Regions from separate parts of the Peribacillus sp. B2I2 genome, predicted to be linked through region 3. Evidence: riboswitches for the same ligand, from Rfam matches in the RefSeq annotation. Region 3 holds a riboswitch; each other region holds the start of a gene.

Region 1 (3,135 bases), 570 kb from region 3:
AAAGCTAAAATCGCACCTGCGAATGAACTAAGCATAAAAGCTGGTAAAAAACCAAAAAGAGCAGCTTTTTCTCCCAATAGGAGGATTGCAAGTGGATAACAGGCTAGGGACCCGAAAATCCCGGTCCCGATCACTTCCCCTAAACAAGCGAATTTTAAGCTTTGTGTTTTTCGATATACGACGGCAGCCAAAAGTGCACCGATCATGCTGCCAGGAAAGGCGAAAATTGAACCGGTACCAGACATGTTTCTAATGATGGAAACTAAAAAAGCTTGTGTTACCGCATAAGCAGGTCCTAATAATACGGCTGTCAGGACATTTGCCAGATGTTGAATAGGAAAGACTTTCGCAAATCCGGCAGGGATGAAAATAAATGAACTGGTTAAAGTCGTTATAGCCGTAATCATGGCGGTCAATGTCAATTTCTTGATTGGATTCATCATCATATCAACGACCTACAGTGGCCAATCCTGCTCATTTTGAACCATATCCCAGAATAAATATTCATATCGGGAAGTCACCAAAAAGTGCTTTTCTAATCTAAGTAGTTCCTTTTCGGGCATGCCTTCTGTTAATTCTTCCAACAAAGCAATCAGCCACTTGTGTGCTTCACCGAATTCAGGAGATGAATATGACCTTATCCAATCAGAGTAGCGATTGTTTTCCAATGCATCACCATTTTGTTCTTTCAATAGCAAACCGATCTCATAATAATCCCAAGCACATGGCAGGAGACATGCTATCAGGTCTGCCAAAGTGCCATGCTGAGCTGCATTTAGCATGTAACCCGTATAGGCTAGAGTGGTTGGTGTGGGTTCTGTATCTTCCAATTCCTTGGAGCTGATTCCGAATTCCGCAGCATAATGCCGATGGATATCCATTTCAACTTGAAGGGTTTCATTTAAAATACTCGCAAACTTTGCCATGGTTTCGATATTATGAGCTTTGATGACACCTAAAGCAAAGAGCTTGGAATAATCCATGAGATAGATATAGTCCTGCTTCAGGTAATAGGCAAATTTCTTTTCAGGAAGTGTGCCGTTTCCAATTGCCTGGACAAAGGGATGTGAATGGTTCCTTTTCCAAATCTCTTTTGCCCGTCCATGAAGTCTATCACTGAATGTTTCTAATTTAGTATTCTCCATTGTTCATCCTCCTTTAAAATGGATCCCCTTGTTTACACCCAATAAAAAAAACCCGCTCCTGAATACGGAACGGGGTAGATGGATAAAGTCTGTAAATGGACGATATCATCCACTTCCCTCCGCCGGTATGAGCCGGTTCAGGTTCAAAGGGTCCGGAACTAATTCCATCTCAGTCTTAAAAAAGACTCCCCTAGTGGTGTGAATTGTATGTAATTACTGACATCATATCAGAAAGACAAGAAAATGCAACCCGTATTTGAAAGAGGTAATCCTTTATGGCACGGAAAAAAAGGGAGATCCAGGTAATTGACATTTGATGATTATTGAGATAAAATCATGTCTACATCAATTATATATTGAATTCTTATCCAGAGAGGTGGAGGGACTTGGCCCAAAGAAACCTCGGCAGCAGACCCATTTTGGGAACTGTGCTAAATCCAACAAGCATATGCTTGGAAGATAAGAAGAGCCGTACGGACACTGTCAGCCTCTTCTTGAATTAGAAGAGGCTTTTATTTTTGCGGTATAACGTTTAGTGACATAATAAAAAAGGTATATATAATTTGGTGAAAATCAAACCAGTTAATACAGTTTAGCTCAACTAGAAGCAGGCTCTATGATGACTAGGAAAGGAGCCATTTACATGGCGGAATTATTTAAGAGGATTGAACAGAGGAAGGCAAAGCTTATTGAAGAGTTATTGGCCAATGGAGTATACAAAACCTCTGATGAAAGGCACCTTTACGATGCCCCGTTAAAAGTACTTGAAGATGAATATAAGATTGTTATAAATAGACCTAATAACGAGTCTCCTTCGGAATGGATGACATAGTAAGCGATAGACTATATTTTGGGTTCTTGGGATAGGGATATGAAGTAAGCATTCGCAATGTATCACACTTGTGGATGCTTTTTTTATTTAAGTTTATATAGTGGATGTCACAAAATATACATAATTAGAGACTGAAATAGGCTTTTTGTCACATTTAACCTATGAAATAACACATTTAATTTCTGTAAAATAGTTGATTTTAACTACGAGTTTCATTATGATGAAAGTGTAAAAATATTGAAAAATTAGGAGGTGTTTATATGATTTGCCGGAAGGTAACTATAGAAAAAGTAGAAGAAAAGAGAGAGGAAATGATCAAATTGGCAGCAATTTATGGTTTTACAAGTCTTCTAACTGTTCAAGCAAGTCAAGAATTGGATGCGCTGTTAAATGCGTTGACAAATAAAAGAGAATCTGAATATTTTTCCCTCCAGAAAGTATATAGGTATTTTTAAATTCACCATTTCGTCCTCTTTTAATCAGAGAAAAAAGCTACTACACAAGGCAATAGCTTTTAAATAAATATATTTAAATATCGACACGTTTACCAAGAATGATCAAATCCCGTTCAATGCCATCCAGCTCGGCAACTTGAGGTAAATGTGCCCATTTTTCAAACCCGAATTTGGAAAAGAGCTTCAGGCTTGGGGCATTGTGGGCAAAAATGAAACCTAATAGAGTCTTCACCCCTAATTTTGGGCTCACTTCAATTGCCTTTTGAATCGAAATTTGTCCGATTCCTTTTCCCCGGAAATAATCATCAATATAAATGCTGATTTCAGCCGTGGAATTATAGGCCGGCCTCCCATAGAACGATTGAAAGCTCATCCATCCAGCAGTTTCCCCTTCTATAGTAATTATAAATAGCGGTCGACTTTCTGAATCATGTTCCTCAAACCATTTAACCCTCGATTGTACGGATATAGGTTCCGTATCAGCCGTGACCATTCTTGAAGCAATTGTCGAATTATATATTTCAACGATCCTGGGTAAGTCCGATAGTTCTGCCTCTCTAAACTCTATGTGCTCTTCCATGATTTAAACTCCTATCTATTTTCTATCTCCAGAATAAAGGGTATCGCCGCTTTTTTATTAAGGGACGGTGAATGAAACCCAATCCATTGAAAGTTTTATACTATCATACACTCTTTGCTCTTT
Region 2 (3,135 bases), 290 kb from region 3:
TAAAAATATTTTACCCTTTTTATTAAAGAAAACTCGTCGATTGACTAAAAGGCCACAGTTCAGTCGCCTTTTCTTTTAGCACTATACTCGTGTACCGGCTTCCTTGCTGATGATATTCCTTCCGAATGAAAAATAAAGCACGCCAACTAATTGAAGGACCAGGATTTCATCCTACCATTTTAACAATGCCCGTATCTATCCTTTCCCCGTAATTGGCGATCTATATACCAATTAAAGGCGTGAAGCCATTTAAAAGTGGGTATAACACTTTAAAGACTTATAAATGGGAGAGTGAAATTATGAAAGACATAAAAAATATTGTCGTCGCTTTTGATGGAAATGAAGAGAGTACACGGGCCGTGGAATATGGAGCAACAATCAAACAGGCCTTTCCTGAAGCTGAGCTGACCGTAGTCCATGTCCTAAGTGATAAGGTTGAACAGAGTATCATGGGAAACGTCACAGCTCCTGGATTTGTACCCGCTGCAGGATTTTATGTCGATCCCGTCCAGACACATCCCGTCGTTGAAGTTGAACAGCGAGAACAAAAGGTAATTGACACCCCTTCCCCCGTCGAGAATAGTGTTCGGAACGCAGAAAGTAATACGTTGAGATTGCTAAGTGAATGTCAAGTCAAGGGGAAATTCGAGATATTGGAAGGACATGCGCCAGATAGCATATGTGAATATGCAGAAAGAACTGCGGCCGACCTCATCGTCGTCGGCAATAGCTCTAAAAGCGGTTTGGAAAAATTCTTTCTTGGAAGTACAAGTAGTTCAATTGCGAAAAACGCACCCTGTTCGGTATTCATTGCAAAATGAGATTGAGCCAGTTCGCCCTGTACGTATCGTTTGATCATTCTCCGAAAAAAGCCGGATTCTTGTAGAATCCGGCTTTTTTGTTAATAGGCTTTTTTCAGTAATACATTTGAAGCTGCCGAATATAACATCATCACCACAATGGCCGATAAAATAAAACTGATCAGCATATAAGTCCCATTATAAATGAATGAATAAACCGCTACTGGCTGTCCTTTTGGTGCTGCAGATCCAAAAAACACGATTCCAGAAGTGAAATGACATAGAAACCTCAGGAAACTTCCCAAAAACATGCCGCCAATCCCGTATAATTTCGCTTTGGAACGCTTTTCCTCTTTATAGCTGTTTACAAACTTGTTCATGAATACACCGGATATCCCGACAACCATAAAGGCAAGATAATAATCAATGAAGCCTTGGATCGGTGTTCCGATCCATGCTGTACCACTGACAATCTGCAATAGTCCAAGTAACAATCCGGCTAACATCCCACCTTTTATGCCCCAACGATATGCCATCAGAAAAATAGGTACCATGGCTATTGAAATCGAACCCCCTTGAGGCCAGATTCTTGAAAAAATGAATCCAGAGACCATATCCAGTAATAAAGCCAATGATGCAAAAATGGCGACCTCTGTCATGAATAACGTTTTATTTTTCATCAAGCCACTCCTTTCTCCAAAAATGAAAAAATGTCCATGAGTTCCCCCTGCCAATTTTGCGCAAAAAAAGCAACACCGGGGCGGTAATGGATGCCCAGTATTGCTTGTATCCAAAACCACATCCCTACGCTAGTGCTAACTATCAGGTTCATAGGGTCTGAACTCAACCGTTCACTCTCAGCCTTTTTGGCTCCCCTTGTGGAAGTATTTATTTTTCGATCCTCGGTTAGAATATACTACTAGTTTCTTTAATTGACAACTAAAGAAACTGTATATGTCAACAACTTGTCATTCCCATTTTATGGCGATATTCTTTCTTATAACCAACTTCTTTACATACCTTCAATACACCTGCAATTAAACAAGTTAGATGGCTAAATACGACAATTTTTCTATAGACTCACTAAGGTTTGTTTTGTTATCTTTATTAAACCTAATTTACATAGGGGAGGGAATGGACATGGATAAACATTCGATTTCAGCTGAAAAAGGCGCCTACATAAGCATTGCCGCTTACATATTCTTGTCTGCCCTTAAATTGTCATTTGGTTATTTCGGTGATTCTAAAGGACTTTGGGCAGATGGTTTAAATAATACGACCGATATCATCGCTTCCATAGCCGTATTGATTGGTTTGAAAATTTCGAAGAGACCTCCAGATGATAATCATTCATATGGACATTTACGGGCGGAAACCGTAGCCTCGTTGGTAGCTGCCTTCATTATGATCACCGTAGGCCTGCAGGTTGTATTCAGTGCTGTAGAATCCTTCTTCCAGCAAGATTCAACAACCGTTCCCAATATGCTTACCGGTTATGTCGCCCTATTCTCTGCAATCTTCATGTACGGAATCTACCGTTATAACTTAGCATTAAGTAAAAAGATCAACAGCTCTTCCATCTACGCCGTTGCACAGGATAATCGTTCCGATGCCCTTGTCAGTGTTGGTGCTTTCATTGGAATCATCGGTACTAAGATGGGAATCCCTTGGCTTGATGCAATAGCTGCAGCAGTCGTGGGGGTCATCATATGCAAAACGGCCTGGGATATCTTTCGGGATGCCTCCATCTCTTTAACCGATGGTTTCGACGAGCAGCTCCTGCAAAAGATCGGTCAAACCATTATATTGACAGAAGGTGTAAAAGACATGAGTGAAATTAAGGCCCGTATGCACGGAAGTGAAATCCTGCTCGAAACTACCGTTCATGTTAACCCTCTTTTGACCGTCATCCAAGGTCACGATATTACGGTTAAAATCGAAGAGAATCTTTTGAAGGAATATAATATCCAGCATGTGATCGTTCATATCGAACCATATGCATTTCATAAAAAAAGGTAACCGTCATTAACTTTACGGATACCTTTTTTTATTATTAATTCATGTAATCACTGTAATAAAACTGTGTCAAAAAAAGGTATTTATCGATTGATTGACGAATATTTATCCAATTGACACATGTTAAAAGAACTCTAATCTGTTATCATAAAAGCGAGATGTAATTATTTTAATATTTTGTAATTTTTTTCTAATACATTAATTTCTGGGTCAAAAGTAAATTCATTTTCCTACAGTATGGAGGGCAAAATGGTATCTAATCGAGAAATGACCATTCACTTTTTATCTTCTCAAAAAAGCAGTATCATATCCAAATGGA
Region 3 (3,135 bases):
AGGAATGTTATTGCAGTGATATGTCGAGAGCTGTCAAGACAGCGGAACATATCTATCCAGGTAAGGTTCATCGAATGGAGGAGCTGCGGGAAATACCTTCTCCCCCTCTTAAAGGAAAAGTGAAGCTGCCGTTCATCCTATGGGCCATCTGGATTCGATGCTGCTCGATGTTCAACAGGCAGACAAGGGCGGAAATTAAGATCGCTGAACAAAGAATCAATAAGGTATTGGATGAAATCTTTACAAAGGGGGATAGGGATGTTCTGATCGTGAGTCATGCCGCCCTCATGATATATATGAGAAAAGAGCTGATCCGACGGGGGTTCACCGGTCCAAAATTCAAGATTGCAAGTAATGGAAAGCTGTATGTATTCGAAAGATGATAAGTGAAGAAATATAGGGTTTTCCATCAGAGAAGGTAAGTATGATGTTCATCGTACATTTTGCTGATTTTAAGAAAGATGCAGGGATTTTCTGAATAATTATTCTTTTTCCATTGGTTGTGGTTTATTATTGTAATAGTGTAATTTTTACGATTTCAATAATAGGGAAAGAGGGTGGACATTTTGGTGAAGGCAGTTTTTTTTGATTTAGATGATACATTACTATGGGATCAGAAAAGTGTAAAAGAGGCTTTTGTGGCTACATGCGAAGTGGCTAAGGAGAAGTATGATTTGAATGTCGACGAGTTTGAAGAAGCTGTGCGGAAGGAAGCGCGTGAGCTTTATTCTTCTTACGATACATATGCATTTACTCAAATGATCGGTATCAACCCATTTGAGGGGCTATGGGGAAATTTTCAGGATGATCATGATGAATTCCGGAAGATGGCCGGGATTGCACCGGCTTATCGGAAAGAAGCGTGGACGGGAGGCTTGAAGGCATTAGGGATCGATGACCCGGAATTTGGGCTTGAACTGGCAGAACGTTTCCCGGCCGAGAGACGCAAAAAGCCATTTATCTATGAAGAATCATTTCGTGTGTTAGATGAATTAAAAGGGAAGTACAAATTGCTATTGCTTACGAACGGGTCTCCTGAACTGCAAAACACCAAACTTGAAATTACGCCTGAACTAGTTCCTTATTTCGACCAAATCGTCATTTCTGGTGCGTTTGGAAGAGGTAAACCGGATGCCTCCATTTTTGAGCATGCTTTGGAAATCATGGAGCTTGATAAGGATGAAGTATTGATGGTCGGCGATAATTTAATGACGGATATCCTTGGAGCGTCACGGGTAGGCATAAAGTCGGTTTGGATAAATCGCCATGATAAGGAACGGAATGAAGTGCTTCCAACCTATGAAATCAAGCATTTAGAGGAGCTTTTCCCAATCCTTGAGAGCCTGTAAAATTACTCTTCAAGTAACGAATTTTGGAGAGGTTGAAATAAAATATTAGGTCTTTTAAATTATTTACAGAGTGAAAAGGGTGATATATAGTTACCCTGTAATCAATTAAATTATTTAGACTAGGGGTGTCCAATAAAAGTTGGGCTGAGAGAGAAGCGCTTAAGCTTCTTAACCCTCAGGACCTGATCTGGTTCATACCAGCGTGGGGAAGTTAGAATCTACTAAACAATGACCATTTCAATTGGTCATTTCTGTAGTCATACTAACGTTAGCCGGGTCTTAAATATGAGACCTGGCTTTTTCGTGCGAAATGGATTGGATTTTGTCCTTTTTAAATGAACTTAAAAAGGAGAAATGAAATCATGAGTAATTCAGTAAATGACATGAACGTTTCAATTATGTCCAGTTTTGCTGGGAGTAAAAAAGTGTATGTTGAGGGATCTAGACCTGATATTAAAGTACCTATGCGTGAAATTAAGCTAAGTCCGACTACAGGGGCATTCGGCGAAGAGGAGAATCCGCCTTTACGAGTTTATGACACAAGCGGTTTCTATACGGATTCAGAATATCCCATTGATATTCATAAAGGTCTTGCCCCGATTAGACGCAACTGGGTCCTGGAACGGGAAGACGTTGAAGAGTATGAAGGACGTGAAATAAAACCAGAAGATAATGGGTATAGAAAAGTGGATTCACAATCCAAAGTAGAAATTTTTCCGGGATTGAAAAGAAAACCATTGCGAGCGATGGAAGGGCAAAACGTAACCCAGCTCCATTATGCCCGTAAAGGTATCATTACCCCAGAAATGGAATTCATTTCGATCAGGGAAAATGTTGCCCCTGAGTTTGTAAGAGAAGAGGTAGCTAGCGGACGGGCGATCATTCCGGCAAATATTAACCACCCTGAAAGTGAGCCCATGATCATCGGACGAAAATTTCATGTGAAAATAAATGCGAATATCGGAAACTCAGCTGTTAGTTCATCGATCGAAGATGAAGTGGAGAAAATGACTTGGGCTACACGATGGGGAGCCGACAATATAATGGATCTTTCCACCGGAAAGAATATTCACACCACCCGGGAATGGATTATCAGGAATTCGCCTGTGCCAGTTGGAACTGTTCCGATATATCAAGCATTGGAAAAAGTGAATGGAGTCGCGGAAGATTTAAATTGGGAAGTTTTTAGGGATACATTAATCGAGCAGGCCGAGCAAGGTGTCGATTACTTCACTATACACGCTGGTGTGCTTTTGCGATATATCCCTTTAACAGCGAAGCGAGTTACGGGAATTGTTTCCCGAGGGGGCTCCATCATGGCACAATGGTGCTTGGCCCACCACCAAGAAAGCTTTCTCTATACTCACTTTGAAGAGATTTGTGAAATCATGAAGGCATATGATGTCTCTTTCTCATTAGGCGACGGCCTCCGTCCTGGATCCATTGCAGATGCAAACGATGAGGCTCAATTTGCTGAATTGGAAACATTGGGGGAACTGACGAAGATTGCATGGAAGCACGATGTTCAAGTCATGGTTGAGGGACCCGGTCACGTACCTATGCATTTAATTAAAGAAAATATGGATAAGCAGCTGGAAGTGTGTCAAGAAGCACCATTCTATACCCTAGGACCATTAACAACGGATATAGCACCTGGGTACGATCATATTACTTCTGCAATTGGTGCTGCCATGATTGGATGGTTTGGAACTGCCATGCTTTGTTATGTGACACCGAAAGAGCATCTGGGACTTCCGAATAAAGAGGATGTTCGAGTAGGGGTCAT
Region 4 (3,135 bases), 3.3 Mb from region 3:
TCAGCAACAATAATAAAAGAAAGAAGGGAGCCCCCTTCTTCCAAATTACCCTTCCGGTCATGCCCGATATTTCTCCGTTAACGTATCCATCGTAATTCCGCTCGGCTGATATAATATTTTCACTTGGGATATGACATTCGGCGAGCCTAATTCAATCATTCTTACATTCATTTTTTCTATCACGGCAAAAAGTTCGGAAAGCTCACCCTCCATTGTCGTTTCTAGCGGGTGAACTTCATACTTGATACCTGATTCATCAATGATCTTGATTGCTTCGTCGACCAAAGGGATGACATCCCCTTTAGGAATAATTTGTATACTAATTAATGAATTGGCCATTGTATTTCCTCCTATTTTGGTAAAAATTCATTGGTAAATGCTTTTTCAGGATTGAAATCACCTTCAAGAAGCTTATTTTCCGTCATCCAATCACTGTAATTCTTCCAAATTTCAAGCTTTTGTTCACCCCAACGCGGAGCATCATCCTGATACTTAGCTGCAAGCCACTCCTGGCTTTTCTTCACTAGTTTTGCATCAAGATCCGGGGCAGACTTAATTAGCACGTCTGCTGCATCACCAGGGTTCTTTATCGCAAACTGGTACCCTTTCGAAGCTGCATGAACGAATGCTTTAACAGTCTCGGGATCCTCTTTTATCATCTTTTCATTCGTTGTCAAAACAGGTGTATAGTAATCGAGCTTATCCGAGTATTCGGTTAAGTAAACCATATTAAGCTTTTCATTTCGCAACTCTGCCTCAATACCTGTCCACCCATAATATATCCAGGCAAAATCTATATCCCTTTTAACCGAAGTGAAAAAATCCGTGTCTCCTGTATTCACTATATCCACTTTATTTACATCTGCATTTTCTTCTTTCATTAGTGAATCAATAATGGCCTTTTCAACCGGAGACCCCCAGCCACCATACGTTTTTCCTTCAAAATCCTTGGGTGTTTTAATGTTTTTTGCCTCAGGTGAAGCAAATCCAGAGGTATTGTGCTGGATGACAGCAGCTACCGAAACAATCGGGACGCCTTGCACGCGGGCCTGCGTAATGCCCTCCTGGTAGCCCACGCCAAATTCGGATTTCCCTGAAGCGACAAGCTTATCAGCTCCAGCTTCACCTGGCATGATAATATCCACATCCAGACCTTGTTCTTTAAAATATCCTTTTTCCTTGGCTACATACAAACCTGTATGGTTTGTATTCGGTGTCCAATCGAGTACGACCGATACCTTTTTTAATTCTTTATTGCCTTCATTTTTAGATGCTTCTTCTTTTTCATTAGTTCCGCCTGCACCGCATCCAGCCAAAAGGAACAACGAAGTCAACAGTGGTAAGAATTTATTCAAGTTATTATCCTCCTACACATCATATAAGATCCATATGCCGGAACCATAATGGGGCGCCAGGGTCTATAAAAATACAAAAAACGCCCGAAGATGAATTCGGACGTTAACATACAAAACAGAAAGTCAGTAATAATATGTTCCCTCCGCTGGCATCATCCAGATCAGGTTCAAAGAGTCAGCATCTAAAGGACGCAATCTCAGCCAGCTTTACTGGCCCCCCTACATTTCTCGCACATATGAACTTTTCTCTCTCATTATATCAATTCATTCAGAAAAGGGAATACTAATTTGCTCCTTCTCCCTAATTGGAAAGGTATTCCTTCTAAATGTTTAGCACAGCCACCAAAACATCTTTTTGGAATGATAATCATTGTTAGCAAAATGATCATCCCTTTTGCCATACCAATCATTCTCGGTTGCCCTCATGCCTGAAACGCTCCAAATGGTCATTTCTTTGCATACATTCATATAATGAGCATAACCTGTAGACTTTTTTGTGTACTGGTTTTATAAACCCTTCATTTCATAAGCAAAAGGTGGATATGGTCATGATAAAGATTAATCACAAATGGTTAGATGTCAGTCAAATCCAACCAGGTATAGTATCTGATACATCGCTTGAAATTCTCCAATTGCTGGCGGAAGATTCTAACGCTTTTGAATACCGGAACTTCGGATACCTTAATTTCGATATACAACTGAGGCACCGAGTCATCGATGCCGCCATTTCGTTAGATAAAAGTGGTCCAGAATTTTCCACACTTGATGAATCGGCAAGCAATGAACAATATTGGCGCGTTTCAAAGGATGGCACATTTACCCTTCAGCCAGGGATTGCCCCTCATGCTGCACTCCTGGACATTTTCTTGAATGGAAGGCTTTACGCCTTCGAATGCGGTACAGCGATAGTCGTCACTTTTTTAAAGGCCATTTTGGATTTAATCGGCCCTAGGAATTTTGACTATCTTTTTTCAAACCTATTTCTATATGACTTTCGCCCTCCAAGCAATATGGCTCTTAATATTCATCAAGGAACGGATTATTTACCAGGGGATTGCGTTTACTTCGAAAACCCTGATCACGACGAGGAAACTCCTGAATGGCAAGGTGAAAATGCCATATTATTAGGGAACAACCTCTTTTATGGACACGGGATCGGGATTACCACTGCACAGGGAATCATCGATGAATTAAATAGCAATAGAAAGCCGAACGCCACCATATCGGCATCCCTGACAACGCATATCATTAGCTTGGATAGTTCCTTCTATAGCCAATTCCTGGAAAACACCCCTCGTGCAATGCCCGTTCACAGTCCTGTCAGCCTTTCCAATTGTATTGTTTCTGAAATAGGTCCGAAGATTTACCTTTCATGACCCTGGCATTTCCCCTATGCCGTAAAACCGTTTTATTATATACCGGCATAAAAAAATGCTTGGGAGAGATCTCCCAAGCATTTTTTCTTATTCACGCACCAATATTCCCTTTGCCTTTAAACCTTCGGGCACTTGCCTGACCCCATTTCGTAATGGATAGCGTATAAACCGCCAAGGCTGACCATATGAATAAAAACGCTAAAAGATGTGCTTTGGTAAAACTTTCATGATAGACGAATACCCCGATCAATAAGGATAAGGTCGGAGCAATATACTGAAAAATGCCCAGCATCGATAACGGGATCTTCTCCGCCCCTTTTGCAAAATATAAAAGTGGCAAGGCCGTGACAATCCCACCGCCCACCAACAGCAAGCTTGTGCTTCCCGCTGTAAAGAATTGCATT

What was found. Region 3 has a riboswitch for thiamine pyrophosphate ahead of thiC (phosphomethylpyrimidine synthase ThiC). Riboswitches for the same ligand answer to the same signal wherever they lie in the genome.
Region 1: another riboswitch for thiamine pyrophosphate. It lies ahead of tenA (thiaminase II); the one in region 3 lies ahead of thiC (phosphomethylpyrimidine synthase ThiC).
Region 2: another riboswitch for thiamine pyrophosphate. It lies ahead of thiT (energy-coupled thiamine transporter ThiT); the one in region 3 lies ahead of thiC (phosphomethylpyrimidine synthase ThiC).
Region 4: another riboswitch for thiamine pyrophosphate. It lies ahead of ABIE66_RS20155 (ABC transporter substrate-binding protein); the one in region 3 lies ahead of thiC (phosphomethylpyrimidine synthase ThiC).

Annotation. Positions count from the first base shown of each region.
Region 1 covers NZ_JBGCCB010000001.1:1,387,801-1,390,935, forward strand. The annotation lists gene thiW (energy coupling factor transporter S component ThiW) at 1-440, opposite strand, end outside; gene tenA (thiaminase II) at 456-1,145, opposite strand; TPP riboswitch at 1,243-1,347, opposite strand; SAM riboswitch class I at 1,507-1,611, shown strand; gene ABIE66_RS07070 (Fur-regulated basic protein FbpA) at 1,789-1,977, shown strand; gene ABIE66_RS07075 (aspartyl-phosphate phosphatase Spo0E family protein) at 2,238-2,432, shown strand; gene ABIE66_RS07080 (GNAT family N-acetyltransferase) at 2,506-3,012, opposite strand.
Region 2 covers NZ_JBGCCB010000001.1:1,107,333-1,110,467, reverse strand. The annotation lists gene ABIE66_RS05605 (universal stress protein) at 300-821, shown strand; gene thiT (energy-coupled thiamine transporter ThiT) at 902-1,480, opposite strand; TPP riboswitch at 1,585-1,687, opposite strand; gene ABIE66_RS05595 (cation diffusion facilitator family transporter) at 1,941-2,819, shown strand; gene ABIE66_RS05590 (histidine kinase N-terminal domain-containing protein) at 3,066-3,135, shown strand, end outside.
Region 3 covers NZ_JBGCCB010000001.1:816,983-820,117, forward strand. The annotation lists gene ABIE66_RS04175 (histidine phosphatase family protein) at 1-383, shown strand, start outside; gene ABIE66_RS04180 (HAD family hydrolase) at 567-1,349, shown strand; TPP riboswitch at 1,461-1,575, shown strand; gene thiC (phosphomethylpyrimidine synthase ThiC) at 1,709-3,135, shown strand, end outside.
Region 4 covers NZ_JBGCCB010000001.1:4,078,402-4,081,536, forward strand. The annotation lists gene ABIE66_RS20145 (ABC transporter permease) at 1-61, opposite strand, end outside; gene ABIE66_RS20150 (thiamine-binding protein) at 58-339, opposite strand; gene ABIE66_RS20155 (ABC transporter substrate-binding protein) at 351-1,355, opposite strand; TPP riboswitch at 1,477-1,586, opposite strand; gene ABIE66_RS20160 (protein-glutamine gamma-glutamyltransferase) at 1,904-2,731, shown strand; gene rarD (EamA family transporter RarD) at 2,823-3,135, opposite strand, start outside.